One region of the Schinkia azotoformans genome, then DNA from elsewhere that is predicted to be linked to it. Evidence: riboswitches for the same ligand, from Rfam matches in the RefSeq annotation. Region 1 holds a riboswitch; the other holds the start of a gene.
The links. A riboswitch is a leader RNA that binds a small molecule or an ion and turns the genes downstream of it on or off. The one in region 1 is predicted to bind preQ1.

Region 1 (16,038 bases):
ATGATTATGATCAAGGATTTAATTAAGTACCGCAATCATAAAGAGCAGCTTGTAACACGAGAAATTGAAATTACCCTACCAACTGAATTCGGGGAATTCAAAGCCTACGGCTACTCCAATATTCTCGATTCCAAGGAACATGTTGCCCTAGTGAAAGGTGATGTAAGCGGAGATGAGCCGGTATTAGTACGTGTTCATTCCGAATGCTTAACAGGCGACGTTTTCGGTTCATACCGCTGTGATTGCGGACCACAGCTGCACGCTGCCCTTTCGCAAATTGAAGAGGAAGGAAAAGGCGTCCTTTTGTATATGAGACAAGAGGGGCGTGGCATCGGTTTATTAAACAAGTTAAGAGCGTATAAACTACAGGAAGAAGGCTATGATACAGTTGAAGCAAACGAGAAACTTGGCTTTGCTCCAGATCTCCGTGAATACGGGATTGGCGCCCAAATTTTAAAAGATCTTGGAATTAAAAATATGCGCTTATTAACGAATAATCCTCGCAAAATTGCTGGTCTTGAAGGGTATGATTTAACAATTGTAGAACGCGTGCCAATCCAAATACCGGCACGAAATGAAAATGCAAATTATTTAAAAACAAAATATGAAAAGCTTGGACATATGCTTAAATTCTAATTAGGAGGAATTCGTCATGGGGAAAGTTTTCGAAGGTAATTTAGTAGGGACAGGAATTAGAGTAGGGATCGTCGTATCACGTTTTAATGAATTTATTACAGGAAAATTGCTAACAGGCGCACAGGACGCTTTAAAAAGACATGGCGTTGATGATGATGCGGTTGACGTTGCCTGGGTACCGGGTGCATTCGAACTGCCACTAGTGGCGAAAAAAATGGCTGAGTCCGGAAATTATGACGCTGTCATTACTTTGGGCACTGTAATTCGTGGAGCAACCACACATTATGACTATGTTTGCAATGAGGCTGCTAAAGGTGTATCTCAAGCAGGAATGTCTTCAGGAATCCCGGTTATTTTCGGTGTTGTAACAACTGAAAATATTGAACAAGCTATCGAAAGAGCCGGTACGAAAGCCGGAAATAAAGGCTGGGATACCGCTGTTGCGGCAATTGAAATGGCAAACTTAATGAAAAACTTAGGGTAAATAGAAAAGCGCAAGCGCCTTGCTCATCGCCGTACAAACTGGAGGAGTCCTGAAGTTTGCTAGGCGATAGGCGCTGGAGCTAAACATAGAAGCGCAAAAAAGGAGAACCGATATGGTTCTCCTTTTAATTTTCTCTAATCGCTTGAGTCTCTAATTCAATGCCGCCTCTGGCTGTTTGGTAAACAGTAACAACAACCTTTTTCGGATTGATCGCATAAACAATATCATCAGCAATATTGGCCGCCAACGATTCACAATAGGCACCATGATCACGATAAGACCATAGATAAAATTTTAACGACTTAGATTCAATACATAGTTCATTCGGAACATAGGAAATCTCAACACGTCCAAAATCCGGTTGCCCTGTTTTGGGACATACAGCGGTAAATTCCATTGCTCTGAATGTTATTTGTTGTACATTTGGTGCTGGAAATGCTTCACCCTTTAATACTTCACGGCTTTCCTCAACACTTCCTGGTCTTGGCATTGGACCGGATCTTGGCAAATAGTAATTTTCTTTCATTTTATATTCATCTCCTTAGTTTTTTAAAGCAGGATTTTTCGAACTGCTGCCATTTATTGAATAAGACAAACGACATATTATTATACCACAAAAGTCATTATGTGTATTTTAAAAATATTTATTTAAAACTTTTTTAATATTTTATGTTAATTTTATTGTAAACCTATTAAATCAAGGAATAACTGTCCCGCCAAAAACACTTGTCACAAAATCGACAAATTTATTAAGCCCTTAATGCCGTATAATATTACTAAGCAGGGTATTATTACTAATACCTAAAAGGGAGAGGGTAAGATGACGGTAACTTATACAATTATGATGTTCGCCACATTAATTGCATTACTAGTTTGTGGCTACGCGGTTGGGATGATTTCGGCAAAGTTCAGCAAAACAAATCTATTAAACTTCATTCCTGTTTTGATCGCTATTCTAATGATCAACATCGTATTTGCCCTAGTAGAAATGTCACGGGTCGGAAGGATTTAACGTGATAATATCACTAAATAAAGTAAAAAAGCTGTAGGACCATTGTCTTACAGCTTTTTTACGTTTAGTTTAGTAATAAGGTGCAATCATAATGTAAACAAGGACACCCGTTAAGCTTACATACAACCAAATCGGCATTGTCCAACGTGCTATTTTACGATGTTTTTCAACCTTCATATTGAAACCTCTAGCAACTGTTACTAATGCCAACGGAACAATGGCCGCCGATAACACGATATGAGTTAATAGAATAAAATAATACACATATCGGATTATTCCCTCTCCGCCAAAAGCAGTCGATTCAGCCATGCCATGGTAGGTTACGTATGATACTAAAAAGAGGGCAGTCGTTGTAAATGCTGCTAATATAAAGCGCTTATGGAGTTTAATATTTTTTTGTTTAATTGATACTAAAGCTGCTACCAAAAATACAAACGTAAAACTGTTGAACACAGCATTCAAAAACGGCAAAATCGTTAAGTCAACATCGCTTAATGTATCATATTTTGGCATAAAATACAGAAAAGCTACAAGTGCATTGATTACAATTGTCAACAATACAATGATAGGTGTGAAATTGCGTTCTTTAACAGAATGGTCATTCATTCCCCGCTCATCTCCTCTTAATATTCCTTTTGTTATATCTTTCCCTAATTATAGACTATTTCCCAGTAAATACCGACTTTAAAAGCAAAATAGTCATAGTTTTGACACAAAGTCTATTTATAATATATATATATTTGTTTTTATTATAGAAGTTTGCAGCGAATAATTCCACTTTTTCATTTTTTATAGTGCATTATGACTAGTTTTGTCGAAGCTATTATATTATTTTTCAAAATATGTAATAATAGATTTACAGTAAACAGTACTATTTTTATAGGGAATTGCGGGGAGAAGAACAAATGACTAATGTAACAGGAAACGTTATGTTACTACAACAACAGATAGAGACAAAAAGAAAACAAATGTTCAATTATGCAGCTACTTACGGCATTAATAGTAAGCTTACATTACAATGCAGTCAAGAACTTGATATTTTATTGAATCGTTTAAATTATAAGTTGTATCATAAACAAACGGCTTGAAGGACTGAAGAAAAAGTGTCTGGCATCGATAAAAAATAATGCTGGACACTTTTTCTGTGTGAGAGGGACTCTCCCTTCTTTCTGCTCTCTATAGATCCACCTATCATTATAATGCCCCCTTTTTATATTTTTACACTTCAGTAGTTGTCGCAAAAAGTTTTAACTTTCTAAAAGTATAAAGTCGCCCCAATTTCACAAACTAGAATCGATGAAAACGTCCTGCGTTTTCAAAATTTCACTTAAGAGGTGAAGACGATGGCTGAACATGCTGGAAGAGGAAAAAAGTCGAAAACTCCTAAAAAAAAGGTCCATGATGGTCTTCAAACAAATATTGAGACAACAGAGTTCTCAAGTGAATTTTCTAAAGCACAGAAAGACCAACATGGTTATAAAGAATTTTTCAATTAGCATGAGCAGAGAGATAGGGGCCCATCCCCTATCTTTTATTTTTTCGTTTTATTGTTAACCTATTATAAATTTAAGTTGACAATAATCCAACCCCCATACTATTATTAAATTAACAAATTTTGAAAGGGGAACACGGATGAAACGTTTTAGGACGATTGATTTAACAATGGTAGGGGTATTCGTTGCATTGATGGCGATTGGGGCTAATACAGCATCCTTTTTAGTCATAGGCGGTGTACCCATCACGTTGCAAACCTTCTTCGCGATCCTTGCCGGGGCGATTTTAGGAAGTCGAATCGGGGCTTTAGCGATGATCGTTTATACTTTAGTCGGCATTGCTGGCGCACCCGTATTTGCACAATTTACAGGCGGGGCCGCTATTTTAATTAAACCGACCTTTGGCTTTATTTTATCGTATATTCTAGTTGCTTATGTTATTGGTAAAATCATTGAAAACGGCCAAAAGCCGACGATGCGCCGTTTTATTACTGCTTCTTTAATCGGTATGGTCGTCAATTATGTGATCGGCACGAACTGGATGTATTATGCTTATAAACTTTGGGCGGATGCACCAGATGACTTTAGTTACGCTATCGCCTGGGGCTGGATGATGTTTCCGCTGCCTAAAGACATCATTTTATCCGTTCTTGCCGGGGCAATGTCACCACGTATTTATGCTGTAGTCCAAAAATCAAATCCATTAGCGAAAGAGACTGTTAGCTGAATAGATTGAAAATCGCCTTTGGTTTTAGCACTTTAAGAGTGCAACCAAAGGCGATTTTTTCGTAAGTGCTAATCCTTATCCGCCATTCTTTCAGCTAAGGTTGCCAGTGTTCGGACCATGACACCGGTTGCCCCGGCTGGCCCTAAATCATAATCTTTTTTGGATGTTGCCGTGCCGGCTATATCGAGATGGACCCATGGTGTATCTTCGGCGAATTCCCCTAAAAATGCACCAGCCATAATGGCATGACCTTCACGTCCAGGGGAATTGCTTAAATCAGCGATTTTGCTATGGTTACGGACTCTTTCTTTATGAATTTCAAAATAAGGCAAGAGCCAGATCGGTTCCCCGGCTTCATGGGAAGCTTCCAAAACCTCTTCATAAAATTCCTCATGATTGGTCATGGCACCAGTTATTTCTTCGCCAAGGGCAACAATGACACCGCCAGTTAACGTTGCGATATCTACAATATAATTTGCCCCCTGGTGCTTTGCATATGTAATCGCGTCCGAAAGGGCTAAGCGGCCTTCTGCATCTGTATTTAATACTTCAATCGTTTTACCACTCATGGAGATAATGACATCATCTGGTTTGTAGGCTGTGCCGCTTATGACGTTATCTGTTGAAGGAATAACCGCGACAACATTTAAATCTGGTTTGAGCTCCCCGATAATTTCCATTGCCCCGAGGACTGCCGCTGCACCACCCATGTCCGTTTTCATCCCAACCATGCTTTCACGGGGTTTCAGGCTATAGCCGCCGGTATCGTAGGTGATCCCTTTCCCTACAAACGCTAGAACATCATCCCATTTTTCTTTACCATGATATTTAAGGACAATCATTTTGGGTGGTTCGACGGACCCTTTATTAACTGCCAAAAGCGCCCCCATCCCAAGCTTTTCCATATCTGCCTTTTCAAGCACTTCATAATCCATTCCATATTTATTGGCTATTCCAACCGCATAATCAGCGAGATCAGAAGCAGTCAGCATATTAGGAGGCAGATTGACTAAATTACGGGCTGTATTCGTACCCTTACCGTAGGTGTAGCCAACTGTTAGTGCTGCACGAATTTCGCTTTCCTCTTCACCAGAATAGACATCAACAGACTCAATCCGTTTATCAGGGATATTCGGTTTTTTCTTATAGTTTTCAAATTGATAAGCGGCCAAAGCCACAGCTTCTCCAAGGGCATGGGCTGCATCAAGCTCCTCAATTTCAGTTGTTATAAAAGTATCTAACACAAATAAAAGACTTGATAATCGATCTTTCTTTACCTGTTTTACTAGGCAGCCGAACAATTCGCGTAAGTCGGAAAACTTTAATTCCTTTTCCTTTCCAAGTCCAACAAAATAAATGCGCTTGAATCCGATTTTTCCTAATGTATGTATTTTAGAAATTACTTTTTTCTTTCCGCTAAGTTCCCCATTCCGTATTAATTCGAATAACTGTCCAGCAAATATATCATCTATTTCCTTGATGACTCCTTCAACTTTTTGATGCTCAAACAAACCAATAATAAGTGCTTCCTGCACTTCATTTAAGGCCAATTCCTCCACGACTTTAAACATTTTCGACACCTCCATTTTTATTATCCAATTATTAGAAAACAATTGCAAATTTCGAATGAATAACATGAATTATGATATAATTAAGAAAAGCGAAACCAAGAAAGGACGAAACGAAATTATGGAGCTATTTTCTAATTTCCCGCTTGGGGCAGCACTCTTTTCAATATTCTTCGCGCAATTCGTTAAAGTCCCGATATCATTAATTGCAACAAAGAAGATCGATTGGTCCTTATTAACTAGCACAGGTGGCATGCCCAGCTCTCATTCTGGTGCTGTCACAGCTTTATCGACTGCGATTGCACTACAAGAAGGGTTAAGTTCACCACTGTTCGCAATTTCCGTCATTTTCGGAGTCATTGTTATGTTTGATGCAACTGGAATTCGATACCATGCAGGGGAGCAAGCCACTGTTCTGAATTGGCTCGTCGCTGAATTCAATAAATTCGTGGAAGAGGCTAAAGCACTGCCTAAAAAGGAGAGCTTTGAAAGAAGAAAAGAACTGAAAGAGTTACTTGGCCACAAGCCGATCGAAGTCTTTTTCGGAGCACTAACCGGCATTTTATTAACTTTACTTTTGTATTATCTTCTATATTAAAAAAAGCAGCACTCTATTTTCAGTTAGAATGCTGCTTTTTCGCTCTTTTATACTAACCTTTTATGATTTGCTGTCTAAATACTTGCATGGACCGATCTTCATTTAAACGAACTAGTTCCTCTTCCGTAAGGGAGCCATCGCCTTTTTTAACAACATATACTTTCACTTCTTTTTTGCCCCACTTATTGTAAACATCATCAACTGTTTCATAATAAAGATCAATCTTATGACCTTTTATTGCTCCACCCTTGTCAGCAACAACCCCGTACCCGTAGTTAGGAATAAACAGGATTGTCCCAATTGGAAAGACATCCAAATCAGCTGCAACCGTTGAATAAAGGTCACGTTTAACCTTCACCCCTGAATAGGTAATGCCATACTCGGGATGATCTTCATCTTTGCCTGTCGATTCAACTCCCGCCGTATAACCAGTTGCCACCACCTTTTGTGAAGGGTACTTAGACCAATCGAAAGCCTCTTCAAGGCTCTGTGGCATTTCAACTGACTCACTTGAAATTGCCTTTCTTTCAACAACATATCTTGATAATCCTTTTTTCCCTAATGATAACTTCTTTGAAGTATGCTCCTTGTTTTCATAAACTACAGGACCTTGTTTAACAAATTTCGTTTGATACCATTCCCAAATTGAAAAATCTTTTGCTTGAACACCTGATATAGATTGAAAAGTAGTCAATAAGGCCGCAATAAACATAAAGGTCATAATGGTCCGTTTTAGTGTTTGTTTCCAAAATCTCACTCATGTCCACTCCTCTCTTAAACTATTTATTTCCAAAATGAAAAATAAATATACAGAAAAGAGTGTTAATTTATCCCAAAAATAAAAGAGACTGACATAAACCGTCAGTCCCTTAAAACATTTGATATCCATTTTTACGTAAGAATTTAATGACTACTCCTGATAAAATGGCTCCTAAAAATCCACTTGATAAAATAATGACGTCAGCCCCGCCTAAAGCAGAAAAGTTATCTGCTAGCCTTTTAAATGATTCAGCTGGTTCTGTAAAATATTTAAAAAAGCGAATTTTATCAACAATTAATATAACAACTATTGGATAAACAACAGCCATTAACCATGAAGTTCTGAGCAACATATTTAAAATAAAACCAATTCCCAAAAATAATACAATAAATAATAACATCGATACTAGCAACTGTGGAATACCCACTACAGATACCTCCCCTACACCTATTAGTTAGTTTACTTAAAGTGGGGGGAGCCGTCAATCAATAAAGTCAAAAGAAGTTTAGCTTTCCTTTTTTAAGAACTAATGAAAGGCCGCCAAGCTTCCACAGATAGCGGTTATCAATCATCTTTTTCATAATCGAAGCCTGTGTTCCATATAACTGATGATTGCCAAAGACAACACCCATAGCATCATCGTGACCTAGTGAGCAAACTGTGCCTTTAATATCCGGCACAAATGCTTTCAATTCACCCTCTTTTCCTCTAATTAACGCTGCTAGGTTAGCCGCACAGGTATCGGCCATTTGAATAGCAATTTGCGCGGTTGGCGGATAAGGGCGATTAATTTCCTCATTAATTAATAGTGCACAGTCACCAACGATAAATACCTCATCATAACCTGGGGCTCTTAAGTCAGGTTGTACTTTAACACGGCCACGCATTGCTTCAAATCCGGATTTTTCAACGATTGAATTCCCGCGGACACCAGCTGCCCAAACAACAGTAGCCGCTTTTATTTCTTCAACTACTTCATCTTTTGAAACAACAATTCCATCTGGCGTACATTCTTTAATGGCTGTTCCAATTTTAAATTCAACGCCACGTTGCTCTAAATGGTTCATAGCATATTCAACTAATGCTTGGTTGAATCCAGGTAAGGCTGTTGGAGCTGCTTCGACGCAGACAACACGGACCTTTTTGCGATCAATATCATATTCGTCACAGAGCTCAGGAATTCTATTCGCAAGCTCTCCTAAGAATTCAATTCCGGTAAAGCCCGCACCACCTACAACAATGGTTAATAATTCCTCGCGCTTTTCAACTTCATTATTATACTGAGCAAAACAAACCTCGATATGTTCACGAATAAGTCTGACAGAGTTAATGCTTGTAATTGAATAGGCATACTCCTTTAAACCTTTTATTCCAAAAGTTTCTGATTCAAAGCCCAGCCCAATTACTAAATAATCATAGGAAAGAGGCTCCCCTTTTTCGAGGATTACCGTTTTCTCTTGAGGCTTTATTTCAACTACCGTGTCCTTGATAAAATTAACCTTGCTTGGTTGAATAACATCGTTAATAGGGATACGAATTTTATCATGGTGAAGCGTTCCAGCAGCACCTTCATGAAGCCATGTTGATTGATAATGATAATTATGCTTGTTCACAAGTGTAATATTCGCTTCATTAACCCCTAAAGTTTTTTGTAAATTTACGGCAGTCATGATTCCACCATAACCTGCTCCTAGAATTACTACGTTTGGTCTTTTCAAGACAATCACATCCACCTTTATTTTAGTAGTTATATTTTTTGCATTTCATAACATTTTTATAATCTTGTTACCTTTTTCACAAACTTATCTAAAATTAAATCTTTCATTATTACATAATATGAAAGATTTCATCAAAAGTTTACTGGTTGTTCACAAATAAGTTGATTTTTTGTAACAAATTTTTAACAATATCTTCTTGAATTCATATTATTCCTTTCTCATGCATTTATCAACTATTTTATTTCAAAAATATTATGCCAAAAATTGTTTCTTTTCTGGATTGAATGTATTTCTAAATATTGTGAATTTTCATTATAAATATGCTAGAATAAAAATATATGTAAGTCTAGACTAGACTAGGGGGGAATGGCATGAAAAAAGATCCTAAAGTGTATGATATCACCATTATTGGTGGGGGACCTTGCGGTTTGTTTGCCGCTTTCTATGCTGGCATGAGACAAGCGAGCGTTAAAATAATTGAAAGTCTTCCACAATTAGGAGGTCAGCTGTCCGCTTTATATCCTGAAAAATATATTTATGATGTAGCCGGCTTTCCGAAAATCCGCGCTCAGGAATTAATAGATCGATTAAAGGAACAAATGAAAAAATTCGAACCTGCCATTACGTTAAATCAATCTGTTGATAAGGTTGAAAAATTAGAGGATGGTTCATTTAAACTGACAACGAATTCTGAGGTCCATTTTACTAAAGCGATCATTATTACAGCAGGTAATGGTGCCTTCCAGCCCCGTCGTCTCGAACTTGATGATGCGGCCCAATATGAAGGTAAAAATCTACACTACTTTGTTGATGATATGAATAAATTTCAAGGTCAGCGCGTTGTCGTATTAGGCGGGGGAGATTCAGCAGTTGACTGGGCATTGATGCTAGAACCAATTGCGGGTGAAGTAACAATTGCTCACCGCCGTGATAAATTCCGTGCCCACGAACACAGCGTTGAAAATTTAGTGAATTCTAAAGCGAATGTATTAACTCCATATAATCCGCTCCGATTAATTGGTGATGGAGAAAAAATAACGCAGATCGTATTAGCAGAAGCTAACACAAAAGAAGAAGTTACAATTGATATCGATGCATTAATCGTGAACTACGGATTTGTGTCATCATTAGGACCCATTAAAGAATGGGGCCTAATAATCGAAAAGAATTCAATCGTTGTAAATTCAAGGATGGAAACTAATATACCTGGGATTTATGCAGCTGGAGATATTGCAACTTATAACGGAAAAATTAAACTAATTGCCACTGGCTTTGGGGAAGCACCAACAGCAGTAAATATTGCAAAGTCTTACATTGATCCCGATGCAAAAGTGCAGCCAATGCATTCTTCAAGTATGTTTAATAGTTAGAGTTAAAAAAGAGCTAAGGCACCCTTAGCTCTTTTCTGCATTATTGGATTAGATTTAACACTCTTCTGGTGAGCCAGTACGTTCAGCAGTTCTAAATGACGAACCACAGCCACAGGACGCAATGGCATTGGGATTATCAATCGTGAAACCCCCGCCCATCATGTTTTGTTTGTAATCTATTTTCACTCCATCAAGCACTGGTGCATCTTCCTTATTGACTACAATTTTTAAGTTATGTTGTTCCAACAATAAATCAGCATCGGACTGCTCTTGTTCAAACCCCATCCCATATGATAAACCACTGCAGCCTCCACCTTTAACACCAATACGTAAAAACAGGTTTTCATTGCCTTCTTCTTTCATCATTCCGAATATATGACTGGCAGCTGCCTCGGTGATCGTAAGATTCATGAGATTAACCTCCTTTTGTTTGTGTATAACTTTTCATCTGGTTGATAACAGTATACTAATTTCCTACTTTTAATACAAAAATGTTGCTTAATCTATATTATTATATGGCATTTTTAAAAAATTGTTAGAAAGGATGTATAAAAGATAGTTTGATTGACCATAATGTTTTTATCCCCCGTTTCTCTAAATTTTGAAAGACACGTAATTTACCAAAAGGGAAATTACGTTGTTTTTCTTATTTTTTTGTCTATAAGGTAATTGGATGCAGTTCTTTTCGCGCATATTCCTACCTTCTGAATACAATTAGTGGTACATTAGAATTATTAGATTATATCATGATGAGGGGATGAACTTGAATGGCAAAAGAGTTATTAACACCTTTGTATGATAAAAAAGAAACATGCCCAAATTGTAAAACAACATTTACTACAAAAAAGATTCGTTCACGATTTATCAAACTCGACCATAGTGATACTGATTTTTGTCCCTATTATCAAGATGAAAATATCAGTCCCCTTCTTTATTTTGTCAAAGTATGTCCATCCTGCGGATATTCTTATACTGACCAATTTACTACATACTTCTATGAAGGAACTCAAGAAGCAATCCAGGAGGCCGTCTCTGACAAATGGGTGCCCCATAACTTTGGTGATGAAAGATCTATAAGTCAAGCGATCCAAACATATAAACTAGCATTCTATTGCGCCACACTAAAGAAGGAAAAATCAATTATTATTGCGAACCTTTTACTTCGTCTTGCCTGGCTCTGTCGGAAAATTAATAATCATAACGAGGAAAAACGTTTTACCGAACTGACATTGGAGCATTTAAATAAAGCCTATTTAGACGCTTACTATGGAAATAGTGAGGATATGACGGAAATTCGTGTTTTATATTTAATTGGTGAATTAAACCGGCGTTTGGGACGTTACGACCAAGCAATCTCTCATTTTTCAAAGGTCGTCGACATGCAAAATAAAACCCATGAAAGAAAGGTTGTTAACTTGGCCAGACAACAATGGTATGCGGCAAGGGATGAAAAGCGAAGCATGACAGAAAAGTAACAAAGCTTCCATCAGAAAATTGATGGAAGCTTTATCATTGTCTAGCTCCTCCAGTTTGTGCGGCGATGAACAAGGCGCTTCCGCTTTTCTAATTAGAACATTGGATTTTCATCTAAATATTTATAAATATTTTCTACCAACTGATCTGGAGTCTCACCCGAAACAAACTCACCGTTAACCAAAGCAAATAATGTATGGGCACATTTCCCGCAATAGCTAAGGCATCCATATTCAATGACATCAAGATTCGGATCCTTCTCCAATACTTCTCTAGCCTTTTGTGCACCACTTGCTAAGTTGCTGACACAAAATTCAATAAGTGGGTTAATCATATTACGACCTCTTTCACAACTAATCTACAAATAGAACTAGTTTTCTTATTTCGATATATATCCCAGTTTCTCCAACTTTGCAAATATTGTTTTTAGCTGAGGATTTCCTTCACCAACAAGGACATCGTTTATCACAACAGCCGGATAAAAAATATCCCCATTTTGAATAGATGCCACATACGGATCATTTTCAAAAGGCGGCTGTTCAATATCTATATAATTAATTGTTATGGACTGTTTAGGGTACTTCCTCGTTAAGGCCGCTTTAAGCCATTCAAACGTTTCCTTTGAAGAAGGAGAATGCAGACAGCTTGGACAAGGATGTTCACTCCCGTAAACTTTTATTTGCACATTTTGTTGACTCATATTAACTCCCCCTTGTTTTTTATTTTACTAAAACCCAAGTTGTTTGAATAGCTTTTTAAATTATCAACAATTATAATAGGGAGGTAAGGAAGGAGTCGATTATAATGAGTGAAAACAATACAATGATTCAGCAAGTTGAAGAAGTTTTAAACAAATTGCGTCCATTTTTACAACGTGATGGCGGTGACTGTGAATTAGTAGATGTAGAAGATGGAATTGTAAAATTACGCCTAATGGGTGCTTGCGGGAGCTGCCCAAGTTCTACGATCACATTAAAGGCTGGAATCGAACGCGCTCTTGTTGAGGAAGTTCCAGGCATTGTTGAAGTAGAGCAAGTATTTTAGAGAGAAAAGCGCAAGCGCCTTGCTCATCGCCGTACAAACTGGAGGGACTTCGACTGAGATAAAGGAAACTTGAATTGCGTTAGCAATTCTTAGTTGACTTATCGTAGGGAGGAGACCTGAAGTTTGCTAGGCGATAGGCGCTGGAGCTAGACAATGATGCACAACATCAAAAGAAAAAGCTGTCATTTGACAGCTTTTTCTTTTTTTTCTATAGACAAACCAGATTGGTCCACTTTCAATGTCTCAATTCTTGCAGTTGGGAACTTTTCTTGAAGGTGCTTCTGTATAGATTCACCTTTGCCCTTTGGTGCAAAGCAAATAATGGTCGGTCCTGCACCGCTAAGCGCTACACCATAGGCGCCCAATTCATCCGCCAATGAAAACACCATTCCGAGCTCCGGTATGAGTTCACCACGGTAAGGCTGGTGGAATAAATCTTTCACCATCATTTTCCCTGCCAGCTCCCAATTGGATGTTAACAATGCTGCTACAAGCACATTACTAATGCCACTTGCGAACACGGCTGTTTTAAACTCCATTGTTTCCGGGAGTACACTCCGTGCTTTTTTGGTCTCAAGTTCATAGGCTGGAATATAGACAACCATATCGATGTCAGGGAAGCCCGCATGAACCATATCTGTTCCATCTTCACGATGGCTGCCGATGATAAGACCGCCATATAAGGATGCTGCTACATTATCCAAATGACCTTCGATATTGCTTGCTCTTCTTAACTTTTCTTCAGCGGACAAATCAAGATTCAGAATTTGGTTTGCAAGTTCAATTCCGGCAACAATGGCTGCCGCACTGCTGCCGAGTCCCCTTGATAGTGGAATATCACTCGTAACTTCAACTCTGTGTGGTGGAAGTTCAAAGCCATAATCATCAGCCACAGAGGTAGCAACTTTATACATTAAATTTTCTTTTCCTTCTGGAAGTCCAGTAAGTTCTTCTGATTTAGAAATGAATTTCCATTCATCACTTGGTGTTACATCTAAAACTAAATAACGATTTACAGCCATGCCAACTGAGTCAAAGCCAGGCCCTAGATTAGCAGTACTGCCAGGAGTAGTTATTCTAAAAGCCTTATTATTTACCATTAAGTTACAGCTCCTTGGATATGTTCATCAGATAAATTTTTAAGAAAGTAAGATGTGTTGCTGGCATTAAAGTACTTCTTCCCCTTCAACTCGATAGCTGCTCTTTACACCACGGACAACTTCTAATGTATTTAGTTTTTCCATAATTTCATTATAAGCTTGCTTATTAGCGTGATGTGTGATGATAACAATTTCTGCTACACCTTTCGTTTTTAAAGGTAATTGCAAAATTTTCTCAAAACTAACATTATAGCTTGAAAATAATGATGTAATCGCCGCAAAAGCCCCTGGGCGATCCTGCACATGGATACGCAAGAAATATTTCGATAAAATTTCTTCATCAGATTTCAGGCTTTTTTTAAATTGTGATGCAACATATTTGCTTCCATTTACACCTAAAAGCATATTCTTCATTACTTCAACTAGATCCGATACGATTGATGTAGCAGTTGGAAATCTACCTGCACCTGGTCCGTAGAACATCGTTTCACCAACGGCTTCACCGCAAACATAAACAGCATTATAGACATCATTAACAGTTGCGAGCGGATGATTATTAGGCAATAATGTCGGCTGAACACTAACCTCAACCTTATCCTCTTCACGATCGGCAATACCAATTAATTTCATTGTATAGCCGAGACGTTTACTGTAGTCTAAATCTTCTTCTGTTATGCTTGAAATACCGCTGACTTTTACGTCATCCAAATCGATCTGCATGGAAAATCCTAAAGTAGCGAGAATTGCCATTTTTCTTGCCGCATCGAGACCTTCAACATCTGCTGTTGGATCTGATTCTGCATAGCCCAACTCTTGAGCCTCTTTTAATACTTCACCGTACGGACGGCCTTCCTGTGACATTTTAGTAAGGATGTAGTTGGTTGTTCCATTTACAATCCCCATCATTTTCGTAATCCGGTCTGATGCAAGGCCGTCTACTAAACTACGAATTATCGGAATTCCGCCCGCAACACTAGCTTCAAAAAATAAGTCGCAGCCATTTTCAGAAGCAATTTGTAATAGCTCTGCCCCGTAAAGTGCCATTAAATCTTTGTTCGCTGTTACAACATGTTTTTTATTCTGTAGTGCTTTAACCACGTAGTTTCTAGTATCTTCAATACCACCCATTACTTCAACAACAATATCGATATTCGGATTTTCAATGACTTCATTCGGATCTGTTGTTAATTTAGATGGATCAATTTCAATATCACGCTGTTTATCCAAATTTTTTACTACAATTTTTGTAATTTCAACCGGACATCCGATTTGATGAATTAATTTATCCTGGTGGCGCTCAACGATTTGAACAACACCGCTTCCTACAGTTCCTAATCCTAGCAATCCGATAGAAATTGATTTAATCATATTATTTTCACCCTTCCCACATGTCTACATACACGATACATCTGTTTTTGTCATACGGACATTATAGATGGAATTACCTTTCAATACAAGAGTTGTTTTTACTTAATTTTTGGACAACAGCTTTTCCTTACTTTTATAATATTAACATAATTCAATTAACCTTTTATACCCTGAAGCCATTCTATTTCAGGAATTTGCAAATTTCTCGATGAAACCCCACCAAAATTTTTAGAAAATGTACTTAAAAATCGTTCATAGTCCTCTGCTTGATCTAATACTCTAAAAAATTGTTTTTCATATTTCATTTTTCTTTTTTCCGTAGATGCTGAATAATATCCCTCAACTGCCTCAAAATAGGAGAGTGGAAATAATAACCTGCCAAATAATAATCGACAGCTTACTATTGATAATGGCATAATCCGCTCGTATTGATTTAAAAAGCTGCTTATTTCCTGCATGTCTGCACCTGTTACGTACTTGGATCGAATCCATTCTGCAAGATCACGTGTTGGATGATCAAAAATTAGGTCAGTTGGGAAAATGACTCTGTCTGGATCGGTTTGCGGTTTATATTTCACATAACAAATCGTACCTATTTGTGCCTCCTTGCGAGCGTCCTCCCACATACAGTCGGCAACATATTGGATCGCATTTTCAGATACACCAAGATAGTATGGAAAGGTTTCA
Region 2 (16,038 bases), on a different contig from region 1:
CTCCAAACAAGGAAATCAAAATTCCCGCAATAATCGTTGTATAAATCCCGTATTCCGGTTTAACCCCAGATGCAATTGCAAAAGCCATACCTAATGGAATGGCAATAACCCCTACTATTATTCCTGAAATTAAATCCTTTTGAAAGTGTTTAAGTGTATACCCTTCGAATCGCTCAATAAATAAGCTTCTCACTACTGACCCTTCTTTTCTTTATACTTTCTCCACTCTAGATTATTTTTTCCCCGTTTTTGTGTTCACCCAAAATTTATGGCCACCCAAACTAATTTGTTTTTTGATCATCTAACCCTTCGAGCACATTAATAGCATCAATTAAATGATTATTAAATATTTCCTTAGCAACCTTTAATAACTCAACAATGGCCGGGTCCCGCAGTGAATAAATCACCCTTTTCCCGTCTTTTACACCAACGACAATATTCTTCGTTCGCAACACACTTAGCTGTTGTGACACGGCAGAGCCCTCACTATTAAGGCTAGTTTGAATTTCGTTTACACTTTTCTCCCCCTCCGATAATATTTCCAAAATTCGAATTCTCAAAGGATGTGCCAACGCTTTGAAAAATTCAGCTTTAAATTGGTGCATATCGTTCCACAAAAAATCGTCCCCCTAAAAACCATTGAACATGCAAAAGATAGTTTCACATATTCAAATATTTGAATATGTATGGATTATACTGCCGATTAAAGAAAAATTCAAATACTTTTTATAAAAGAAATGGATACAACAAGGTCCTATTAATAATTATTATCAATAATATTAAATTTTAAACTATATACTATGAATATCATTATCAATTAAAATAATAAGTTCTCAATTAGAATTGACAATAGCATAACCTAGAATTATGATTAGCGTAGAAGGGAGATTTTAAAAAAATGAATAGATATGATTTTCACCACCTAAGCCATGTAAAAAAACAAAATGAATCTAAGAAAACATTATGGATAACGTTAATATTAACCTTATTTTTTACGCTCGTTGAAGTTGTTGGTGGGATATTAGCCAATTCCTTGGCACTTTTATCTGATTCGGCGCACATGCTGTCTGATGTACTGGCATTGGGATTGAGTTTAACCGCTATTTATTTATCTACACGTGAATCAAATAATAAATATACTTTCGGTTACCTTCGTTTTGAAATTTTAGCTTCATTTTTAAATGGGTTAGCGTTAATAGTCATAGCGATTGGAATTTTTATCGAAGGCATTAAAAGAATCATAAATCCTCAGGAAATCAATTTTGGATTAATGTTAGGGGTTGCTGTTATTGGTTTAATTGTAAATATAGTCCTTACAATTGTATTAATCCGAAGTACAAAAAAAGAAAATAATCTAAATATCAAAAGCGCACTATGGCATTTCATCGGTGATTTATTAAACTCCGTTGGTGTCATCATATCCGCTATTTTGATTTACTTTACAAATCTTAACATCTTTGACCCAATTATTAGTATTGTCATCGGCGGAGTCGTCTTTACTGGAGGCGCTAAAATTATCCGTGAATCCTTCCTTATCTTAATGGAATCAGTGCCGGAAGAATTCGATCTTGATCAGATTCGTGCTGATATTGGAGCTATAGAAGGTGTTAGAGATATTCATGAATTGCATCTTTGGACAATTACGACGGATCACCATTCCCTAACAGCGCATGTTTTTATAAATAAAGAACAAAATCCATTTGATGTTGTATCAGCTATTAATCAGATGTTAAAAGACAGATATGGCCTTAAACACAACACCGTGCAAATTGAACATCCGAGCATTAACGAACATGGACAATATGGTTATGATTTTTTAAACAAAGAAGCGCCGTAACGATGCGCTTTTTTGTCTTTGTTCTTCTTTATATTAGACACCTCTTTTATTCCCCCATACGAGTGCATGAAGCTGAGGCAATACTCTTACATCATTCATTTGTGGACTTTCCATAACCTTATTTATCAGCCACTCATATTTTTGAAGCAATTTTTTTGTCAAAAGGTCATTATCAACAGTTGTTATATCATCATTGCCAACTTGGAGATAAAAAGGAACATCTCTGTATCGTTCACGAATTTTTATAGCATACTCAAAATCAACATCATCAAATACAACAACCTTTATTGTTTCATTCCCAACTTCTAAAAGTGTGGCAACTATCGAATCCAGTATTTCAAAATTCGTTTCCATCCCGGAGCTAGGCGGCTTTGGTGAAAGTGTAAGATCATCAATATTCTTCATCCAATCCTGCCACTTCGAGCCTTGGGTCTCAAGAGCGGTTTGGATTCCTTTTTCATTCAAAAGACTAACTAATTCTCCAATTGCTGTGATCAAGGCTGGATTTCCGCCCGAGATGGTCACATGGTCAAAACGATTGCCTCCTAACTCAAAAAGCTCATCCCAGATTTCTTCAGGAGTCATTTGTTTGATTTCATCTTTTGCAGAACCATCCCATGTAAAGGCTGAATCACACCAGTTGCAATGATAATCGCAGCCAGCTGTACGAACGAACATTGTTTTTCGTCCAATGACAGCGCCCTCACCTTGAATTGTCGGTCCGAAGATCTCTAAAACAGGAATCCTACTCAAGTTCCATCCACTCCCTTTTAGCCTCGGCATAGCTTGTCGGAGTTTCATACAATCTTACAAATTCAACCCGCGCCCCGTCATATTGATTTTGTCTTTTTTCTAATGACTCTTTCATTTTTTCATAAATCCAAACGACCATATTTTCTGCTGTTGTATTCATTTTCGGAAGTGTTTCATTCAAGTAGCGGTGGTCTAAATAGATCTCTATTTCCGCTTTCCAAATGTCCTTTATATCTCCGAAATCAATGGCCAGACCAATTTCATTCACAAATCCGCTAATTCCAAAAACAACTTTGTACGTATGCCCATGAAGATTTTTGCATTTCCCATCATAGCAATGTAAATGATGGGCTGCATCAAACGTAAATTCTTTGCTTACTAGCACTCTTTTATTATGATATTTCAACTGATTCCGATTTATATCCTTATCTATTTTTTGAAGGTCCTCAACAATTCGAAAGCCGAAAATTTTGTTTTCCATTTATTCAATCCCCTCTTTCAAGGAGTCCATATATTGATCCAACCCTGCTTTACGAAGCTTACAAGCCGGACATTCGCCACACCCGTCAGCAATAATACCGTTATAGCAAGTTAATGTTCTTTCACGGACAAAATCCAATGCCCCGAGTTCATCTGCCAGCTTCCACGTTTCTGCTTTGTTGATCCACATTAACGGTGTGTGGATGACAAAGGTTTGGTCCATGGATAGGTTTAAAGTTACATTTAATGATTTTACAAAAATATCTCGACAATCCGGGTAGCCGCTAAAATCGGTTTCACATACACCGGTAATGATATGCTTTGCTCCCACCTGGCTTGCTAACACACCGGCAAATGATAAAAACAGAAGATTTCTGCCAGGCACAAAGGTATTTGGTAACTCCCCATCCTCACCAGCTTTTACTTCAATATCATCCCTAGTTAAAGCATTAGGTGCCAACTGATTTAATAATGACATATCTAAAATATGGTGCCTAACACCAAGTTCTTTTGCAATATCCTTGGCCACCTCTATTTCTAAGCGGTGGCGCTGATTATAATCAAATGTAACAGCTTCCACCTCTTTAAAATTCTTCAAAGCCCAAAATAAACAAGTTGTACTATCCTGACCGCCACTAAAAACGACGATTGCTTTGTCATTTTTCATGTTTCCATACTCCTTTTCAATAGAAAAAAACAGCAAACTAAGAAGAATGCTGTTCCTTCTTAGTTTTTTAGAGAGGGTAGCTAAGAACCTCTACCGTATAATCAAATACGCCTTGGCGTATTTGTGCCCGGTTTTTGACTTAATTATTTTTACTATACCATATTTCTTGTCATTGGTGTGTTTTTAAAAAATTCTAAGTTATTTTTCAACATTTATAAATGATTTACGTGTATAATTCCTTATTATGGAATTAAAAAGCAAAAAGGTGGTGAAAGCTTGAACAAAAAAAATCAAGAATGGAACTTACAACAGAAAAACTTTGTTTTACCGGTTTGTCTGCTACTCGTTTTTTTAACTATAGCGGTTACGCTTTGGTTAACAAAGGATAATATGTTTTACCTTTTTAATTTTTCATACATTGGCATTTCTATAGCTTTAGGAACATTATTAACCGGTATTCTACCAAAAAGAATAAAACAAAGGGGCCGGCTTGTTACTCAATTTTTAGTAGGCTCTTACATGATATTTTTCCTCGGTGTTTACGGCAAGGAAAATATGCAAATGGAAGGATTTTTCTTTTACCTCTTTATAGGTGTGTTTATCGGTGCTACCATCCATTATTTAGTTGCTAAAATTGGCGGGACATTGATATTCGGGCGCGGCTGGTGTGGCTATGCTTGTTGGACGGTAGCTATTCTTGACCTACTTCCGTGGAAACAGCCAAAAGAAGGGCGAATACGTCATTTAAGCTGGTTTCGGTATATCCATTTCTTTGGATCATTGGGATTAGTTTTATATGTCATGTTTGTTCTTCAAAAAACACCGCAATTGGAATCGTTAGAAGAGATGTATTGGTTTTTAATCGGAAATGTAGTCTATTATATTGTCGGTTTTCTACTCGCCTTTTTTCTTAAAGATAATCGTGCGGTTTGTAAGTATTTTTGTCCAATCCCGGTTGTTCAAAAGATCGGTTCCCGGTTTTCTCTATTAAAAATAGAAATTACACAAAGTAAGTGTGTTGAATGTTTTGCCTGCGAACGAGTATGTCCGATGGATATTAAACTATTGGATTATATGTATGCCGGAAAAAGAGTGCTATCAACTGAATGTATTTCGTGTACAGCTTGTATTCACGTATGCCCGACGAATGCCATCGATTATACAGCGGGATTTGATGCAGGTCTTGCTGAATATTTGCGCTACAAAGGGGAGCCGATTGCGACAAGGAAGAATCGAAAAATAGATATTAGTTTATAAAAATACTCTAGGCGCTTACCTCTGTTGGTTGAGCGCCTTGTTTTGATTGAAATTCTTAGTTTTTCTAAAGCAGATCCTTTATTGCCAAATCAATTGTTGGATAGGTGAAAGTAAATCCGGACCCCACTGCCCTTTTGGGTATTACCTTTTGACCATTTAACACCATCTGGGACATTTCGCCTAACATGACACGAAGGATCAACGAAGGCACATGAAAAAAATGAGGTTTTCCCATTACGGAGGATATAGCACGACCAAATTCATCATTTGTTACAGGTGAAGGTGCTGTTGCGTTAACCGGTCCATTTATTTTTTCGTTAGTAACACAAAACTCAATAAGTCGAACAAGATCTTCAATATGAATCCATGAAAGCCATTGCTTGCCACTTCCGATTCTTCCACCAACAAAAAGCTTATAAGGTAGCAGCATTTTAGGTAGTGCACCCCCGTCAATCCCCAAAACAACACCAAGCCTTAACTTAACAAGGCGGGTATATTGTTCAATTGTATCCGCAGCCCTCTCCCATTCATAGACAATCCGCGCTAAAAAATCATTATTGCTAAGCGGGCTATCCTCATCATATTCATCACTATCCGACATACCATAGATTCCAACAGCAGAGCTGTTAATTACGACCTTCGGTTTGCTTTTTAATTTTTGAACAAAATAAGCTACTTTTTTTGTTGAATTAATTCTCGATTCCAAAATTCTCGTCTTCGCCTTGGGTGTCCAGTATTGGTTGATCGTCTCACCAGATAAATTGACAAAGGCGTCTGCCTCTTCAAGGGACTCTATATTTTCTTGGAGCTCGCTCCAAGTCACATAACGGACTAGCGAATCTTGGCTTTGCCGCTCAGAACGAGAAACAAGAACAACTTCATTTCCTTTTTCTATGAGGTAAGAGGTTAAATGTTTCCCAATAAAACCACTGCCTCCGAAAATGATAATTTTCATATTTACTTCACCACCGTTAATTAAGAAGGACTAATTAAAATCATAACTTGTAAGTGAATAACTCTCAAGTCTCTAGGAAAGCTCATATAGACAATACTATAGGAAGAAATCTGCGCATATGTTATAATCGGATGCAAGAGTAGTAAGGAAAAGGAATTTCGGAGCGGGAGAATAAATTTTATAACTCTCGCTTTTGTTGTGGAGGTGTTTTTTTTTGAAAGAAAGACATATTTTGGTGAAGGAATTGCTAAGCCTATACATAGATGACATGGTTGATTCAAAAGCAAAGGAAATCATCGAGGAGCATTTACAAGAATGTGATGAATGTCGAGCTGAACTTACGGGATTACGTGATGACAAGGACTTTTCCATCGCATTTCATGATGAAGAAATAAATGAAGACAATACAAAGCAAAGTGAAGTTGCTTTTATTACAAGAGTAAGCAAATATCGAAAAAAAATCATGTTATATATAACAGCATTTTTATTATCGTTCACGATCGGGAGTTGGTATTTAAGTAAAGAACGTGCCGAAGAAAAGTGGCAAGCCAAACAGAATAAGGCCAATCAGGAACTGGTTAAACTTGATAGTGAGTTAGTATCATTATCTCCTCCCCAAGAACAGATCATGAAAAATTCGGGTTTGAATCTACAGTTAAAGACAAAACAAATTTCTACTAATGAAACCATCTTTTCTTATACATACCAATGGTCTAATCCAAATATTGATTTTGTCCAGGAAGATATTTACTGGCCTAATACATTAATTGCTATGGATTTAACGAACAATACAGTCCTTACAAATAAAGAAAACAAAAGCAACTTTGGAAATTCCCTTCTTGAAGAGACGTGGACACTAGCAGGTATTGAAAAAAACACCGAATTTATCGGAGTTGAGCTACCAAATCTAGCGGTTTTTTATAAAACATCAGATCTTTCTTTTCCTCTTCAACAAGGAAAGGAGACTGTCATTAATAAAGAAATAAGTATTAATAATGTTCGATTTTTAATAGAAAAAGCTTCAGTCGAGGATTCAAAAATAAATGTTTACTATAAACAGCTTGATGAAATTCAGGATGTTGGATTATATGAATTAAGTCTTAACATAACGGATGCGAACGAAAAGAATTGGAGTAAGGAGCCTAAAATAGACTTTCAAAATGACGAGCAACGGATTTTTACGATTCCAATCTATAAAGATATGAAAAGCCCGCTTACACTGAACGTAAAGCATGCCGTTTTAATTATTCCTGGAATGCATTATAAATTTATGATTTCCTGACAAGATAAGCCTTTTAGGGATATTTTTCCTTAAAAGGCTTTGTTTTCTTATTTTAAAGATTTTTTTAATTTTTTTAAAACTTACTGTAACCTTTTACATGTTTTTGTTACTACATGGCTGAGGGGAAAGGAGGAGGATTGCTTGGCTCTTTTTGACTCATTTCGAAATGGGAAAAAGGTTAAACATTCAATAATGGATGATTTAACCGACTTTTATCATAATCATCGCGCGATTGTGTATATGTATTTTTTGAAGGTTACAGGCTCAGAAGATGCTAGTGAAGAGCTAACACAAGAAACCTTCTTTCAAGCTGTTACATCGATTCATCGTTTTAAAGGTAATTCAAGTTTAAAGACTTGGCTCTTACAAATTGCACGAAATATATATCGGAATAAAGTGAGATCCTGGGTGAAGGATCGGAATCTGTTTGACGATGAGGATGTAAACGAGCAAGGCGATCACTCTTTTGATCCGCAAACCGTTTCATTGCAAAAACAAACCAAAAAGGATGTCCAGGATATTCTAACGAAACTGCCCGAGGATTATCGTGATGTTCTGATTTTTAAAGAAGTTCATGGTCTATCACATGTTGAAATTGCCGAAATTTTAAATAAAACACCCCAGACAACAAAAGTGCTTTTGTATAGAGCTAAGCAAAAGTTTAGAGATTTATACAAAAATGAGGTGGTTTTTTATGACGAATCAATGTGAGATCGTTCAGGATCTTTTACCGCTATATATTGATCAAGAACTTTCGAAGGAATCGCAAGTTTACGTAGAATCACATCTTGCTACATGTAAAGAATGCAGTGCCCTTAAAACTGAATTACTTAAGAGCAAACAGTTTGATTTGAAACTACAAAGATCATTAGGTAGTAAAAGCAATTCCTCTCCCCAAGAGCTAGCTTTTATAAACAGAATTACGAAATGGAAGCGAAACTCCGCTATTTTTGGGGTTTGTCTCATCGTTTTCTTAACATTTTTATTATGGATGTTTATAAAGAAAGATTTTGAACCTCAGCCTGTTGACAAAGAAATGCCGATCGAAAAAGAAACTACATTCAATCTTGAAACTAGCAAAAGGTGGGGAAATGTAAATTATGATTATATTACAGTTAGCAATTATTTTAATAACTGCTAAAATCGCAGGCAGTATTAGTGTAAAATTAGGACAACCCTCTGTTCTTGGACAATTAATTGCCGGAATCTTAATTGGTCCAGCTGTCTTTGGGTTCGTTGAAGGCAATGACTTCATTGACGAAATGAGCACACTTGGGGTTATTATCTTAATGTTCATTGCTGGACTTGAGACAGATATCAAAGAATTCAAACAAAATATTAAAGCTTCAACTTATGTTGGTTTTGGCGGGATTATTCTCCCTTTAATCGCTGGTTATTATTCTGGTGTTCTATTAGGTCTAGGCTTTTATGAGTCTATCATTTTCGGTTTAGTGCTAACGGCTACAAGTGTTAGTATATCGGTACAATCGTTACGTGAAATGGGAAAACTGAAAACGAAGGAAGGAATGGCAATCCTAGGAGCAGCTGTATTGGATGATATAGTAGTCATCGTCCTTTTGGCTGTGGTTATGAGCTTTATGGGTGGCGATGTCAGTCTTAGTACAGTCCTTTTGAAGAAGGTAGTCTTCTTTTCTATTGCTATTCTTCTGATGTGGAAGGTTATACCATGGACGATTAGTCTATTATCTAGAATGGCTGTCCCGCAGGCACCTGTCGGTGGCGCGCTGATTATCTGCTTGTTATTTGCTTATTTTGCCGAATATAATGGTGTGGCTGAAATCATTGGTGCTTATTTTGCTGGGATTTCAATTGGTACTACTGATTTAGGTCATAAGATTATGGAAAAAGTTGAGGTTGTTGGCTATTCCTTATTTGTACCAATCTTTTTTGTTAGTATTGGCTTTAGTGCCCAATTAAACGGTGTATCTGAGTATCTATGGTTAATAATTGGTCTTAGTATAATGGCGATTTTATCGAAAATGGTTGGAAGCGGTCTCGGAGCTAAGTTAGCAGGCTATAAGTGGAAAAGCTCGCTTCAAGTCGGTGCGGGGATGGTCTCCCGCGGCGAAGTTGCCTTAATACTTGCTGCATTAAGCATCGAACATAAGATAATTGAATCTCAAATGTTTACTGTCTTAATTATTGTAGTGCTTGTAACTACACTCGTTACTCCTCCTCTACTTAAAATATTGTATCAGGATAAAAAAGTAATAGGAGAACAGCAAGAAAGTTCTACTGTTTATTCCAAAGTATAACATTGATAACCCCCGTGAAATAGGATCCACGGGGGTTTTTGTTATAAAAACATGGCAATATTCATTGTCGTAATCACAGCTTGGTCAGGAATAATAATTCTACGTGCAATTTTCCAGCCGTCCGTTTCTTTACGAATAAGATCATGACGTTCTCCAAACATTTCTTCAATATCTGTATTAGAGCCTCTGCTTCGCTTAAATAGGAAGTAGCTTCTCACATTATATTCATCGTCGTTTTTTGATCGGGAAATCACGATATTACATGTATGTTGTTCCAATGGATAACGTTTTAGAAAGTCGTAAACAAATTCCTCATCCATATAGGATAGTAAAACAATACCTAAAGCACCGTTATGCAATGTTCGCCTTCTCCCAACAAAATTGGTTGGCATTAAGCCTTCATCACTATCGTACCTTACTAAATATTGAATTGATTCGTCCTGCCGTGTAGCGAGTATGATGGAATATCCCGTCTGTTCATGCAAATCCTGCATGTAAGGATCTGCTTCTCTCCTAATATCCAAATTGGCGAGAACGATTCCACCATACTCCAATGGTTTGTTGCCAAGCCTGTATTTATTTAACGACTGATCGTACCCGACAAGATCATTACGCTCAAGTGTCCACAGTAATCGATAGATAGTAGCTTTAGCAAGTTTTGTTTTAGCCATGATTTCATCAATCGATAACACAGACTTCTCAAAACTAAAACAATTCAAAATTTGAATGGCTCGTTCAACAGCTCTGATTGTTCTATATTTAATTCTCTCATGGTATGTCCCTAAAACCCCATATAAGATTTTGTCTTTATTCTACCAACGGAAAAGTAATGCAAAAGCTCGTGCCTTTCCCTATTTGACTCTCTATTGTGTAATCACCTTGCATAGCTTTTATTATATTAAAGGCAACCATTGTACCAAGACCAGTCCCCTTTTCTTTTGTTGAAAAATAAGGAGTACCAATTTTATTGATCTGTTCCTTGGACATTCCCTTGCCATTGTCCTCAATGATTAATTGCGCGAGATCGTTGTATTTCTTTAATTCAATCGATATTTTTCCCTTTCTCTCCATTGCCTCAATTCCATTTTTAACAATGTTAAGCAGGGATTGATGAAGCTTTTGCTTTTCTCCTAAAATAGTGTACTGACAATCTTCCATATTAACTTCAACGGTTATATCGTTCAAAGTAGCATACGGTTTGATGACTTGAACTATGTATTTAATTTCCTTATCTAAATGCAATACTTCTTCATTTTCGATAGATGGTTTTGCAAAAGTAAGATAATCGCCAATAATCCGCTCTGCCCGGTCTAATTCCTCTAAACTTAACCTTATGTATTGATTTCTTTGCTCATCTGATAGACTACCATCTCTAAGTAATTGCGTAAATCCTCTTGTAACCGTTAATGGATTTCTTACTTCATGGGAAATGCTAGCGGCAATTTCACTTACAGTCTTAATTTGTGTTAGCTTATTCATTTCCTCTTGCAGGCTTTGAACTGTAGTCATATGATTTTCATTTTCTATAGTTAATAGCTTATTGATTGCATTCAATTCTTGTATACGTTTATGTAATATTCGATTTTTTATAAAGATAATGATTGCTACAAGAATTGAAAAAAAAGCAATAGCTGTCATCTCTATTTCTCCTTTAAACGCCAAAGAATGTAAACGTTTTCTAACGATTTTTCCAATTACTAACTAGTAAATTTATTATCTTATAATTTTTTAACTTTTTCAACAAATTAAACCAAAAAGCATCTATAATTCCATATGTTGGATGATTAGCCAACTATTAAGCCAAATGATAGGATTGGATAATCTCATATTTCGGGCTTTTGCTCGGAAAGATTTGATAAATGACAACTTCTTTTACATACAATTTTCGTTGATCATTATAGCTATTTTTAATACCGACCAACGAACCATTGTTCCTGCCCTCCGCCCACTTTTTGGCAAGTGTGATATGCGGTCGGTACTCTCTATTTTCTTTTGCAAATCCTACCCTTTCTGCACATTCCTCAACCTGATTATGTAAAACCACTAATTCATCCGTTTTTTCAACCCCAGCCCAAAGAACTCGAGGTTTTAGTGGATTCCCGAATGTACCTATCGTTCCAACAGTTAATTCAAACTCTTTAAGTTGCTCGATTCCTTTTAGTTTGTTTATCAGGTCGTTAAGTTTATTAGGCTCTACCGGCCCTAAAAATTTTAAGGTTATGTGCAAATCCTCTTTATGTGGCCATTGCTTATATGGTAACTGTTCTTTCAGAGAATCTTGCCACATTGAAAAATAATCCTTCAAAGCATGGTCGAGTGGAATGGCTATAAAATAATGCGATAAATTAGACATCAAAAAAACCTCCAAAGTTCTTAAAATCGTCAAAAAATAGTGACATTATTTAGTAGTATTTCTACTATGAATATGAAATTATTAATTTAAATAGTATATTATAAAAATATGAGCCCAAATAAAGGAGTGAATAGTCTTGCCCAGAGTTTTCATTCATTTTACATTTTTATTCTTTTTTCTAACTGCTTTATCTGGCGTATGGATGCGATTTTTCTTTATTAAGCAAAATGAGATTGTTCCCTATACACATATTTTACACGGCCATTCTCATTTAGCGATGTTAGGATGGGCACTTATTGGTGCATTCGTTATTTTTCTTTCAATATTTTGGAAAAAGGTTAAACAAAAGAAACAAGCCATATCCATCTTATTTTCTCTATGTATAGTCTCTCTTCTTATGTTCATTGCCTTTTTATATCAAGGGTATAATGTCCTATCGATAATATTTGCAACCCTTCATATCTTTATTGAATATTGGGCAGCTGTCTTTATGTATAAAATCTTGAAAAAAGAGACCGACATGCCGAAGTCCGGAAAATTATTTATCAACAGTGCTTTACTGGCATTAGTCATATCCTCTATTGGTCCCTATATGCTCGGGCTTACATCTGCGACCGGATTAAAAGATACTTATTATTTTGATATGGCCATGTATTTCTATTTACACTTTCAGTACAATGGTTGGCTTACGTTATTTTTAATTGGGTTATTTATCATTATAATACATATGAAAAAGATTCCAATCGAAGGTTCCACTTTGAAGCTTGGATTTTGGATTTATTTCCTTTCTCTTTTTCCAGGATATTTTTTAAGCATCCTTTTTATTAATTTAGGTAGTATTATACCAACTCTCGCAATAATTGGGAGTATTGGACAATGGATAGGCATTTTATTTATTTTAGCTGCATTTAAAAAAACATGGGGTGATCTCAGCCAGTATTATTCAAAATTAACGTTGAACTGCTTATGGATCACTTTGATATTGCTATTCATTAAGAGTACAGCCGAGTTGGGTTTGATTTCGCCGGCTTTGGCCGATCTCGTATATGAAACAAGAAGCATTGTTATCGGTTATCTTCATTTAACTCTTTTAGGGTTTGTAAGCATTTTTATTATCACACAATACCTTATGATGAATCTTATCGACTCAAAGGCAAAAATATCGACCAATGGATTTATCATTTTGATTACTGGTTTTGCTCTAAATGAATTATTATTATTTAGCCAAGGTCTTTCGGAATGGCTTAAGCACGTCGGAATTCCATTTTTTACGGAAGGGATGTTTGCGGCGAGCGGATTATTATTAATGGGGGTTATCACTCTGTGGCTTTCTTTTGGGACAAATAAACAGCACCACATGCTTTAAAATGTGGTGCTGTTTATTGATAGCTTATTGTTGTTTAACCTTGGCAAATGTTCCCGTCGCTAAAGCAACAATATTCCCATCCCCATCAATCATCTTTGTTTCTAAGAATGAAATATTTCTTCCTTTTTTCAGAAATTCCGCTGTACATGTTAATTTTCCAGTCTTTACTGCCTTCATATATTGGACCTTCATTTCAACTGTAACAGCTGCTCCAATTACTTTTTTACATAAATGTCCCATTGAAACATCTAATACAAAAGCAATTACCCCACCGTGGAGAACCTCCATCGGGTTGTACATAAAATCTTCTACATCAAATTCGACCGTACATGTATCCTCAGTATAGGAAATATCTAAATCAAATAGCTTTGATAGGAAGTATTTTCCATACCCGCTTTCACACGAGTCAATCGCATTTTTAAATTTTTCATTTACGATCTCTTTATTCATCTAACCCCACCCTTAACTTTGAAGATTGAATTTTTCTCTTTATTTTCTACATTGTACCATATTGAAAAAAACGCTTTATTAGTTTTTCCTTCCCCGCTTTACTTCTCCCATTAAAAATGATACAAAATCATCATCTTTAACAAGCCATGCTTCATGTTTTCTTTTGATATATTTTTCCGACTCAACAAAGCTGTTAAAAGTTTGCTTTATTTTAGTTTTATTTCTTTCAATCACCCAATTCATATCACTTTCAGGATAAATAAAGAAAATATCATCGTTCCGATCCTTGTATAAGGAACCTAATGGAGAATCTTTTAAATTAAAACGATTTTCCCGGGCATCCACTCGTAATGGCTCCAAAGAAAATGTATTCTCTACAAATTTTTTGTAAGTATCAGCGGTTATTGAACAGCCTGATGCTTTTGCATGTCCACCGCCACCGAATTTTCTCGCTACTTCAGATACATCTACATGATCATGAATGGTTCGAAACCCTAATTTTTTTCCACCCATATTTAAAATAGCGATATAGTCCAGATGAGGATTGTCTTTTGCAAGTTCATTTCCAAGTTCAGAGTGATAGGATTCAGCATAGACAATTCCGGCAAAATAGCCGCCAATTTCGGTTTGAACGAGCTCTCGTCTTTTACGGCGGATATAACGGACAATTTTATCATCTTCCATATCTAAAATTTTCTTTTCAAAATCGTCGAAATAGAAATGATCACTGGTATGTAATCGGTGTATCATTTTTTCTTCAAATTCCTCAATAGACAGTAGATAAAAAAGCGCATTAAGCCTTCGCGCTAGTTGATTATCATTCTTCTCCCATTCCCACGTATCGTACTGGCGAACAAGTTCAACAAATTCGTGAAGTACTTCCGAGCGTTGTAAAAGATTTTTTGAAATTAGGTATTCATAAAATAAAGAGGTGGCTGAATTCAATTTGCCTTCGTCATTTTCAACTGCAACATAACCCCACTTGTATTTATTTAAATGGAGCGCTGTTTTATGATGATCGATTAGCTGTACTTTACCGCCTCCTTGGTAAAACAACTCCAACCCTTTTTCATTTTGATCATTAACCGACAAATCCGTAACCAACAAAAATGTATCCTTATCTTCACTTATTAAAAAAGATTCAACTTCGCGATCAAGACTGGCATTTGAATTATAGCGGACATTCACTTCATCACCAAATGACAGCTTTGCTAAAATCCCACAGCTTACGCCGTCCAAATCATTATGTGTCAACAGTTTATACATGATCTTCACCTCAAAAATAGTATACCCAAAATATTGGACAAAGGGGCGGGTTCTCTGGCCCAATTGGGACGCAGTACCCGACCCTACGGGCTCACCACCTATCCCTCAACCTCAAACAAATCTTTGGGTACCCCGCTTATTAAGCGACTCATTTCTCCTACAGAAAATATATAAAGTTCATGCATCGCTCTCGTGCAGGCGGTGTAAAGGAGTTTTTGTTCATTTTGGCTGCCGTAATGTTCCTCCGAACAGTTCGGAATAATGACCGCATCAAACTCAATCCCCTTTGCCAAATAAACGGGCACGACAAGGACCCCCCGCTCAAATGAATACGTTTCTTTGTCGATTCGTTTTACGTCCAACTTCTTGCTTAGCTGCTTAAATACTTCTTTGCTTTCTTGTTCTGTTTTACAAATGACGGCAATGGTTTGATGCCCACTTTCCCACAAACCCTTTATGCAATTTTCTAATTCACAATATAACCTTTCATAATTCTCTACTCTTGTAAAGATTGGCTTATTCCCTAAACGGTTGATGGGCTCAATTACACTTCCACCTTCAATAAGCCATTTTGTAAATTCAACAATTTGTTGGGTAGAACGATAGCTTTTTGTAAGAGTAATAGTTTCAATTTTTTCTTCCCGACATAATTGGTCCGAAAAAATTGATGGTGAATTCATTGCTTCGGAAAAAATAGCTTGGTTCAAATCCCCAAGAATCGTCATTTGACACATTGGAAACAGCTGTTTTAAAAAAGCATATTGAAATGGTGTATAATCCTGGGCTTCGTCAATAAATAAATGTCGTATCAAAGTGTTCGGCTTTCGCCCTTCTATTTGATCCTGCAGATACAGATAAGCGGTTGCATCTTCAAAAAATAATGCCTTCTTCTTCGTGTTTGAAATCGTTTGTTTACATATGTCAGCCCAATTTGCCGGTAAAAGGCTTTTATTAACTGAAAGAGTGCTCGTTGAAAGATCAAATAACTGAAAAAAAATAGCCGCCATATTAATAAATTCAAGTCTCTTAATTGCTTGTCTAATGGGTTTAAAACGATTGCTTACAATTACCTTTGCCAATTCCTTTTGTTCCCGGT

Region 2: another riboswitch for preQ1. It lies ahead of queC (7-cyano-7-deazaguanine synthase QueC); the one in region 1 lies ahead of queF (preQ(1) synthase).

Annotation. Positions count from the first base shown of each region.
Region 1 covers NZ_JARSMD010000017.1:132,169-148,206, forward strand. Annotated here, with positions in the region: gene P9E47_RS10405 (bifunctional 3,4-dihydroxy-2-butanone-4-phosphate synthase/GTP cyclohydrolase II) at 1-636, shown strand, start outside; gene ribH (6,7-dimethyl-8-ribityllumazine synthase) at 653-1,120, shown strand; gene queF (preQ(1) synthase) at 1,245-1,646, opposite strand; PreQ1 riboswitch class I at 1,656-1,699, opposite strand; gene P9E47_RS10420 (hypothetical protein) at 1,941-2,132, shown strand; gene P9E47_RS10425 (DUF420 domain-containing protein) at 2,202-2,738, opposite strand; gene P9E47_RS10430 (aspartyl-phosphate phosphatase Spo0E family protein) at 3,038-3,220, shown strand; gene P9E47_RS10435 (hypothetical protein) at 3,476-3,628, shown strand; gene P9E47_RS10440 (biotin transporter BioY) at 3,765-4,352, shown strand; gene P9E47_RS10445 (leucyl aminopeptidase) at 4,421-5,923, opposite strand; gene P9E47_RS10450 (divergent PAP2 family protein) at 6,042-6,518, shown strand; gene P9E47_RS10455 (3D domain-containing protein) at 6,571-7,275, opposite strand; gene P9E47_RS10460 (YuiB family protein) at 7,388-7,705, opposite strand; gene P9E47_RS10465 (NAD(P)/FAD-dependent oxidoreductase) at 7,773-8,996, opposite strand; gene P9E47_RS10470 (NAD(P)/FAD-dependent oxidoreductase) at 9,368-10,366, shown strand; gene P9E47_RS10475 (HesB/IscA family protein) at 10,421-10,777, opposite strand; gene P9E47_RS10480 (DUF2225 domain-containing protein) at 11,134-11,841, shown strand; gene P9E47_RS10485 (YuzB family protein) at 11,934-12,173, opposite strand; gene P9E47_RS10490 (DUF1462 family protein) at 12,219-12,539, opposite strand; gene P9E47_RS10495 (NifU family protein) at 12,644-12,883, shown strand; gene thrB (homoserine kinase) at 13,066-13,983, opposite strand; gene P9E47_RS10505 (homoserine dehydrogenase) at 14,050-15,351, opposite strand; gene yutH (spore coat putative kinase YutH) at 15,507-16,038, opposite strand, start outside.
Region 2 covers NZ_JARSMD010000046.1:38,993-55,030, forward strand. Annotated here, with positions in the region: gene P9E47_RS21005 (SulP family inorganic anion transporter) at 1-193, opposite strand, end outside; gene P9E47_RS21010 (ArsR/SmtB family transcription factor) at 282-617, opposite strand; gene P9E47_RS21015 (cation diffusion facilitator family transporter) at 899-1,837, shown strand; gene queE (7-carboxy-7-deazaguanine synthase QueE) at 1,871-2,590, opposite strand; gene queD (6-carboxytetrahydropterin synthase QueD) at 2,583-3,071, opposite strand; gene queC (7-cyano-7-deazaguanine synthase QueC) at 3,072-3,737, opposite strand; PreQ1 riboswitch class I at 3,791-3,834, opposite strand; gene P9E47_RS21035 (4Fe-4S binding protein) at 4,014-4,994, shown strand; gene P9E47_RS21040 (TIGR01777 family oxidoreductase) at 5,059-5,949, opposite strand; gene P9E47_RS21045 (anti-sigma factor family protein) at 6,164-7,231, shown strand; gene P9E47_RS21050 (RNA polymerase sigma factor) at 7,373-7,942, shown strand; gene P9E47_RS21055 (zf-HC2 domain-containing protein) at 7,926-8,372, shown strand; gene P9E47_RS21060 (cation:proton antiporter) at 8,332-9,507, shown strand; gene P9E47_RS21065 (IclR family transcriptional regulator domain-containing protein) at 9,549-10,226, opposite strand; gene P9E47_RS21070 (ATP-binding protein) at 10,315-11,145, opposite strand; gene thpR (RNA 2',3'-cyclic phosphodiesterase) at 11,303-11,860, opposite strand; gene P9E47_RS21080 (hypothetical protein) at 11,997-13,226, shown strand; gene P9E47_RS21085 (PaaI family thioesterase) at 13,251-13,676, opposite strand; gene P9E47_RS21090 (DHH family phosphoesterase) at 13,755-14,942, opposite strand; gene helD (RNA polymerase recycling motor HelD) at 15,041-16,038, opposite strand, start outside.